DNA from 2 places in the Streptomyces sp. NPDC059895 genome. Region 1 is predicted to be linked to the other one. Evidence: predicted binding sites of a transcription regulator. Region 1 holds the regulator's gene; the other holds the start of a gene.
What was found. The regulator HrcA, encoded in region 1, represses chaperone genes, less so after heat shock. The targets are predictions, from matches to a motif close to TTNGCACTCNGNNNNNCNGAGTGCNAA.

Region 2: a site for HrcA is predicted at 2,221-2,247, ahead of groL (chaperonin GroEL). Genes of this name have one in related genera too.

What each region holds. Positions count from the first base shown of each region.
Region 1 covers NZ_JBHWKO010000001.1:417,184-421,360, forward strand. Annotated here, with positions in the region: gene dnaJ (molecular chaperone DnaJ) at 167-1,303, opposite strand; gene hrcA (heat-inducible transcriptional repressor HrcA) at 1,304-2,320, opposite strand; gene ACFV9M_RS01770 (MBL fold metallo-hydrolase) at 2,485-3,216, shown strand; gene ACFV9M_RS01775 (DUF3097 domain-containing protein) at 3,263-4,141, shown strand; gene ACFV9M_RS01780 (Uma2 family endonuclease) at 4,110-4,177, opposite strand, start outside.
Region 2 covers NZ_JBHWKO010000081.1:8,584-12,760, reverse strand. Annotated here, with positions in the region: gene thrC (threonine synthase) at 1-957, shown strand, start outside; gene ACFV9M_RS40260 (MoaD/ThiS family protein) at 1,047-1,322, shown strand; gene ACFV9M_RS40255 (cold-shock protein) at 1,775-1,978, shown strand; gene groL (chaperonin GroEL) at 2,409-4,031, shown strand; gene ACFV9M_RS40245 (glycerophosphodiester phosphodiesterase) at 4,157-4,177, opposite strand, start outside.

The sequences.
Region 1 (4,177 bases):
CCGAATCGGCCTTCCCCACGGCACCTCTTCGGCAGATGTCGACCGTTCAAGCCCGTCCGGCGGGTGAGGACGAGGCCCGTCCAGGGCCGAACGGGGGTCCGGGGGCAGAGCCCCCGGGGACGGGAAGGGGCGGCGGGGGCGGAACACCCTCGACGCCCACCACCCGTCACCGCCCGTTGAACGCGTCCTTCAGCCGCGAGAACAGCCCCTGCTGCCCGGGCTGGAACTGCCCCTGCGGCCGCTCCTCGCCCCGCAGCTTGGACAGCTCGCGCAGCAGCCGCTCCTGCTCCGGGTCCAGCTTCGTCGGCGTCTGCACCTCGACGTGCACGATGAGGTCGCCGCGGCCGCCGCCGCGCAGATGCGTGACACCGCGCCCGTGCAGCGGGATCGACTGGCCGGACTGGGTGCCGGGCCGGATGTCGACCTCCTCCATGCCGTCCAGCGTCTCCAGCGGCACCTTCGTGCCGAGGGCCGCCGCGGTCATCGGGATCGTCACCGTGCAGTGCAGGTCGTCGCCGCGCCGCTGGAAGGTGGTGTGCGGCAGCTCGTGGATCTCGACGTACAGGTCACCGGCGGGACCGCCGCCCGGGCCGACCTCGCCCTCGCCGGCGAGCTGGATGCGGGTGCCGTTGTCGACACCGGCCGGGATCTTGACCGTGAGGGTGCGCCGCGACCGGACGCGGCCGTCACCGGCGCACTCCGGGCAGGGGGTGGGGACCACGGTGCCGAAGCCCTGGCACTGCGGGCAGGGACGCGAGGTCATGACCTGGCCCAGGAAGGACCGCGTCACCTGCGACACCTCACCGCGCCCGCGGCACATGTCGCACGTCTGGGCGGTGGTGCCCGGCGCGGCGCCCTCACCGTTGCAGGTGGAGCAGACGATCGCCGTGTCGACCTGGATGTCCTTGGTCGTGCCGAAGGCCGCCTCGTCGAGCTCGATCTCCAGCCGGATCATCGCGTCCTGGCCGCGGCGGGTGCGCGAGCGCGGGCCGCGCTGGGACGCCGTGCCGAAGAACGCGTCCATGATGTCGGAGAAGTTGCCGAAGCCGCCGGCGCCGAAGCCGCCCGCGCCACCGCCGCCCGCCTGCGAGAGGGGGTCGCCGCCGAGGTCGTAGACCTGCTTCTTCTGCGGGTCCGACAGCACCTCGTAGGCGGCGTTGATCTCCTTGAACCGCTCCTGGGTCTTCGGATCGGGGTTGACGTCCGGGTGCAGCTCGCGTGCGAGCCGCCGGAAGGCCTTCTTGATCTCTTCCTGCGACGCGTCGCGGCGCACGCCGAGAACGGCGTAGTAGTCCGTGGCCACTTACGACTCCGCCAGGATCTGTCCGACGTACCGTGCCACTGCGCGTACCGCTCCCATCGTTCCCGGGTAATCCATGCGGGTCGGTCCGACCACGCCGAGCTTGGCGACTGCCTCGCCGCCCGAACCGTAGCCGACCGACACCACGGAAGTGGAGTTGAGTCCCTCATAGGCGTTCTCGTGGCCGATGCGCACGATCATGCCCGAATCGCCCGCCTCGCCCAGGAGTTTGAGGAGCACGACCTGCTCCTCAAGGGCCTCCAGGACGGGCCGGATGGTGAGGGGAAAGTCATGTCCGAAGCGGGTGAGATTGGCGGTGCCGCCGATCATCAGCCGCTCCTCGTTCTCCTCGACGAGGGTCTCCAGCAGGGTGGAGAGCACCGTCGAGACCGTGCCGCGGTCCTCCGCCTCGAAGGCGTCGGGCAGATCCTCCAGCAGCCGTGGCACGTCCGTGAAGCGGCGGCCGGCGACCCGGCTGTTCAGCCGCGCCCGCAGGTCCGCCAGCGAGGCCTCGCCGAACGGCGCCGGGCAGTCCACCATCCGCTGCTCGACCCGGCCGGTGTCCGTGATGAGCACGAGCATCAGCCGGGCGGGCGCGAGCGACAGCAGCTCCACGTGCCGCACGGTGGACCGGGTCAGGGACGGATACTGCACGACGGCGACCTGCCGGGTGAGCTGCGCGAGCAGCCGTACCGTGCGGGCCACGACGTCGTCGAGGTCGACGGCGCCGTCGAGGAAGTTCTGGATGGCCCGCCGCTCGGGGGCCGTCATCGGCTTGACGCCGGCCAGCTTGTCGACGAACAGCCGGTAGCCCTTGTCGGTGGGGATGCGCCCGGCACTGGTGTGCGGCTGGGCGATGTACCCCTCGTCCTCCAGGGCCGCCATGTCGTTGCGGACCGTCGCCGGGGAGACGCCGAGGTTGTGCCGCTCGGTGAGCGCCTTGGAGCCGACCGGCTCCTCGGTGCCCACATAGTCCTGGACGATGGCCCGCAGTACCTGGAGCCTTCGTTCACTCAGCATCGCGCGCGCACCTCCAGTCGATCGTCCCCTGGCGCTCTGCCTGGCACTCTTCACTTCCGAGTGCCAGCGTTCCCCGGCCCAGTGTACGGCGGTGGGGTACACCTGCGGCAAGGTCGGTTCCGTGGCGGCTCTCACGGGCGGGCCGTCACCGCTAGCGTCGCGGTATGACGGTGACTTGGGAAGAGCTGGGGTGGGAGCGGGTCGCGGCCGGGGTCGGGCGGTGCCGGCTGCCGGGCTGGGACTGCACGGCGGGGCTGGTCGTCGGGGCCGGCGCGGCCCTGGTGGTCGACGCGGGGTCGAGCCTCGCGGAGGGGGCCCGGCTGCGCATGCGGGCGGAGGAGCTGGCCGGCCACCGTGTGACCCATCTCGCGCTCACCCATCCCCACTTCGACCACGTCTTCGGGGCGGCCGCGTTCGCGGGCGCGGAGGTGTACGCGGCGGTGGGCGCGGAGACGCTGCTGACGCGGCGGGGGCGCGGGGCCGAGGAGCTGCGGGCGGACGCGGTGCGCAACGGGCTCGACGAGACGGCGGCGACGGAGGCCGTGGACACGCTCGTGCGCCCCCGCCACCTGGTCTCCGGGGAGTGGACGCTCGACCTGGGCGGTGGGCGGCAGGTGCTGCTGGCGAACCTGTCCCCCGGGCACACGGCACACGATCTGGCGGTCCTGGTGCCGGGCTCGCCGGAGGTGGTGTTCTGCGGCGACCTGGTCGAGGAGTCCGGCGCTCCGCAGGCCGGCCCCGACGCCGTGCCGTCCCACTGGCCGGCCGCCCTGGACCGGCTGCTGGACCTCGGCGGGGAGGACGCGTTGTACGTGCCCGGTCACGGGGCGGTGGTGGACGCGGGGTTCGTACGGCGGCAGCGGGACGAGCTGGCGGCACGTTTCGGCGTGTCGTGAGCCGTCGGGCGGACTTCGGGGGGCGGCTTCTCCTATCGTCATCCGAATGCGCCCACCCGTCTCCCACCACCGCCCTTCCGGCGAAGGACCTGCGGGCCCGCGCCCTCGTACGTACTCCGCCGATCTGACCCCTCCCTGGAAGAAGCCGCAGCCGGTCCCCGAGGTCGCGGCGGAGCCCGGCCTGGTGGTGGAGGAGCCCGGCACCGGTTTCTGCGGCGCGGTGATCCGCTGCGAGGCGGGCACGGTCACCCTGGAGGACCGCTTCGGCAAGCACCGCGTCTTCCCGCTGGAGCCTCGCGGGTTCCTCCTGGAGGGACGGGTGGTGACCCTCGTACGGCCGTCCTCCGGGCCCGCGCGTCCCACCCGCACCGCGTCCGGTTCGGTCGCCGTGCCCGGCGCCCGCGCCCGGGTGGCCCGCGCCGGCCGCATCTACGTCGAGGGCCGGCACGACGCCGAGCTGGTCGAGAAGGTGTGGGGCGACGACCTGCGGATCGAGGGCGTGGTCGTGGAGTACCTGGAGGGCGTGGACGACCTGCCGTCGATCGTGGCGGAGTTCGCGCCCGGGCCGGACGCGCGGCTGGGCGTGCTGGTGGACCACCTGGTGCCGGGCAGCAAGGAGTGGCGGATCGCGCGGTCGGTGACGAGCGAGCACGCGCTCGTGGTCGGCCACCCGTACATCGACGTCTGGGAGGCGGTGAAGCCGTCGTCGCTGGGCATCGCGGCCTGGCCGCGCGTGCCGCACGGGCAGGACTGGAAGACGGGGGTGTGCCGGGCGCTGGGCTGGCCGTCGGAGAACACCGGGGCGGTGTGGCAGGCGATCCTGAAGCGGGTGGGGTCCTACAAGGACCTGGAGCCGGAGCTGCTGGGGCGGGTGGAGGAGCTGATCGACTTCGTCACGGCAGGTGGTGACGCCGGACTCCGGTAAGGGTTCCGAACTCGCTGGTGTCCAGTTCGACGCCGA
Region 2 (4,177 bases), on a different contig from region 1:
GCCGGGAAGCTGTTCGTCAAGGACGACTCCGGCAACCCGACGCACTCCTTCAAGGACCGCGTCGTCGCCCAGGCCCTGGAGGCCGCCCGCGCCTTCGGCTTCACCACCCTCTCCTGCTCCTCCACCGGCAACCTGGCCGGCGCCGTCGGCGCCGCGGCCGCCCGCGCCGGCTTCCGCTCCTGCGTGTTCATCCCGCACGACCTGGAGCAGGGCAAGGTCGTCATGGCCGCGGTCTACGGCGGCGAACTCGTCGGCATCGAGGGCAACTACGACGACGTCAACCGCTTCTGCTCCGAGCTCATCGGCGACCCGGCGGGCGAGGGCTGGGGCTTCGTCAACGTCAACCTGCGGCCCTACTACGCCGAGGGCTCCAAGACGCTCGCGTACGAGATCTGCGAGCAGCTCGGCTGGCGGCTCCCGGACCAGATCGTGGTGCCGATCGCCTCCGGCTCGCAGCTCACGAAGATCGACAAGGGGCTCCAGGAGCTGATCAAGCTCGGCCTGGTCGAGGGCCGGCCGTACAAGATCTTCGGTGCGCAGGCCGAGGGCTGCTCCCCGGTGTCCGTCGCCTACAAGGCCGGCCACGACGTGGTCCGCCCGCAGAAGCCGAACACCATCGCCAAGTCCCTCGCCATCGGCAACCCGGCCGACGGCCCCTACGTCCTCGACATCGCGCGCCGCACGGGCGGTGCCGTGGAGGACGTGAACGACGAGCAGGTGGTCGACGCGATCAAGCTGCTGGCGCGGACCGAGGGCGTCTTCGCCGAGACGGCGGGCGGTGTGACGGTCGGCGTCACCAAGAAGCTGATCGAGGCCGGTCTGCTGGACCCGACGCTGACGACCGTCGTGCTCAACACCGGAGACGGCCTCAAGACGCTGGACGCGGTCGCCGGGACCGGGCTGACGGCCACCATCCGCCCGAACCTCGAGTCGTTCCACGAGGCCGGTCTCGCCTGAGAGGCCGTTGTTCGTCTGCGGGCCGCGGGGAGCTGGTCGCGCAGATCCCCGCGCCCCCGCAGGGCGCCTACCCGTCCGGAGGAAACACCGTGAGCGTCACCGTCCGCATCCCCACCATCCTGCGCACCTACACGGGCGGTCAGGCCGAGGTCGCCGCCGAGGGCACGAACCTCGCCGAGGTCATCGCCGACCTGGAGAAGAACCACACCGGTATCGCCGCGCGCGTCCTCGACGACCAGGGCAAGCTGCGCCGGTTCGTCAACGTGTACGTGAACGACGACGACGTGCGGTTCGAGCAGGGGCTGGAGACCGCGACCCCGGACGGCGCCGGCGTCTCGATCATCCCGGCCGTCGCCGGCGGCTGACACGCACTCCGTACTCGCCGGTAGTAACCCTCGGTAACAGGTATTACCCAGAGTTCATGGAATTGCCTCCTCCGTAAGAGAAGCGGAGGAGGCAATTCAATGTGGTTGAGCGCGGTACAGTTGGGGAACGCGCCGCCCATCGCATGCCGAACGCATATGAGCCCCGCCTTCACATGCGGTGAGAAGTAGCCAAAGTGTGCAGGTATTTTGCGCCTCTTGTTCCCTTTGTGTGGCCCGAATTGCCCTGAATTCGGGAGAATTCTCACCATATTCCGGACCGTCGGCGTCCAGAATTCTCGTCCGATTGACCTGTTGCAGACGGCAGTGGGACAGATACATTCAGCCGCGGTCGACGCGTTCCGGCGCACGCCCCCAACCAACTGGGGGGTGAGGTCTGACCCGGATCCGCGAAGTGTGGATCTGTGCAAGGGCCAGTAATAGGGGAGTTAGGCATGGCTCAGGGCACCGTCAAGTGGTTCAACGCGGAGAAGGGGTACGGCTTCATCGCGGTCGACGGTGGTGCGGACGTCTTCGTCCACTACAGCGCGATTCAGATGGACGGCTACCGCACCCTGGAAGAGGGCCAGCGGGTCGAGTTCGAGATCTCGCAGGGTCAGAAGGGCCCGCAGGCCGACATGGTTCGCGTCACCGCCTGAACTGTTTTCAACGCTTTTCGACGAAGGGCCCGCACCCCGACGGGGGTGCGGGCCCTTCGTCCTGCCCGCGCCGCGCCGGGGAGGTGCCGGGGCCTTCGTCCTGCCCGCGCCGCGCCGGGGAGGTGCCGGGGGGCCTTCGCGACGCCGGGGGTGTCCGGGCGCTCCGGCCCGCAGGACCCCGCGCGGCCCGGGTGGTGAAGGCGCCTTCGTCCGCTTCGCCCCGGGCCGATCCCCCCGAGGCGCTTGCACTCGGCATGCCCGAGTGCTAATCATTGCGTTAGCACTCTGAAGGTGAGAGTGACAATGAAGGACCGGGTCGGTGAGGCCCGCAGGCCGGGTGGGGAAGGAACCACGAGGCCGGCGAGCCGTCCGTCGCGGGCGCGGGCGCGGTCCGAAGGAATCACCCCCAGTCCTGGAGGGACCACTTCACATGGCCAAGATCATCGCGTTCGACGAGGAGGCGCGGCGCGGCCTCGAGCGCGGCATGAACCAGCTCGCGGACGCCGTGAAGGTGACGCTCGGCCCCAAGGGCCGCAACGTCGTCCTCGAGAAGAAGTGGGGCGCGCCCACGATCACCAACGACGGTGTCTCCATCGCCAAGGAGATCGAGCTCGAGGACCCGTACGAGAAGATCGGCGCCGAGCTGGTCAAGGAAGTCGCCAAGAAGACGGACGACGTCGCCGGTGACGGTACGACCACGGCGACCGTTCTGGCCCAGGCCCTGGTCAAGGAGGGTCTGCGCAACGTCGCCGCCGGCGCCAACCCGATGGCCCTGAAGCGCGGTATCGAGAAGGCCGTCGAGGCCGTCTCCGCCGCCCTGCTGGAGCAGGCGAAGGACGTCGAGACCAAGGAGCAGATCGCCTCCACGGCCTCCATCTCCGCCGCCGACACCCAGATCGGCGAGCTCATCGCCGAGGCCATGGACAAGGTCGGCAAGGAAGGCGTCATCACCGTCGAGGAGTCCCAGACCTTCGGTCTGGAGCTGGAGCTCACCGAGGGTATGCGCTTCGACAAGGGCTACATCTCGGCGTACTTCGCCACCGACATGGAGCGTATGGAGGCCGTCCTCGACGACCCGTACATCCTCATCGCGAACTCCAAGATCGCGAACGTCAAGGACCTGCTCCCGCTCCTGGAGAAGGTCATGCAGTCGGGCAAGCCGCTGCTGATCATCGCCGAGGACGTCGAGGGCGAGGCCCTGTCGACCCTGGTCGTCAACAAGATCCGCGGCACCTTCAAGTCCGTCGCGGTCAAGGCCCCGGGCTTCGGCGACCGCCGCAAGGCGATGCTGAACGACATCGCCATCCTCACCGGCGGCGAGGTCATCTCCGAGGAGGTCGGTCTCAAGCTCGAGAACACGACCGTCGACCTGCTGGGCAAGGCCCGCAAGGTCGTCATCACCAAGGACGAGACCACCATCGTCGACGGCGCCGGCTCCTCCGAGCAGGTCGCGGGCCGGGTGAACCAGATCCGCGCCGAGATCGAGAACAGCGACTCCGACTACGACCGCGAGAAGCTCCAGGAGCGCCTGGCCAAGCTCGCGGGCGGCGTGGCCGTCATCAAGGCCGGTGCCGCCACCGAGGTCGAGCTCAAGGAGCGCAAGCACCGCATCGAGGACGCCGTCCGCAACGCGAAGGCGGCCGTCGAGGAGGGCATCGTCGCCGGTGGTGGCGTGGCCCTGCTCCAGGCCTCCCAGGTCTTCGAGAAGCTGGAGCTGGAGGGCGACGAGGCCACCGGTGCCGCCGCCGTCAAGCTGGCGCTCGAGGCCCCGCTGAAGCAGATCGCCGTCAACGCCGGCCTCGAGGGCGGCGTCGTGGTGGAGAAGGTGCGCAACCTGACCCCGGGTCACGGCCTGAACGCCGCGACCGGCGAGTACGTCGACCTGGTCGCCGAGGGCATCATCGACCCGGCGAAGGTGACGCGCTCCGCGCTGCAGAACGCCGCGTCGATCGCCGCGCTGTTCCTCACCACCGAGGCCGTCATCGCCGACAAGCCGGAGAAGAACGCTGCCCCGGCCGGCGGCGGCATGCCGGGCGGTGACATGGACTTCTGATCCTTCCGAGGATCGGACCCGTCCGAAGTACCGAGGGCGGCACCCCCTGTTCCGACAGGGGGTGCCGCCCTCGGGCGTTCCACGCTTCACGGGCAGGTCCGCCGGGCGCGGCGGGTGATCCCCCGTCAGCCCTGCGTCAGGGCCTT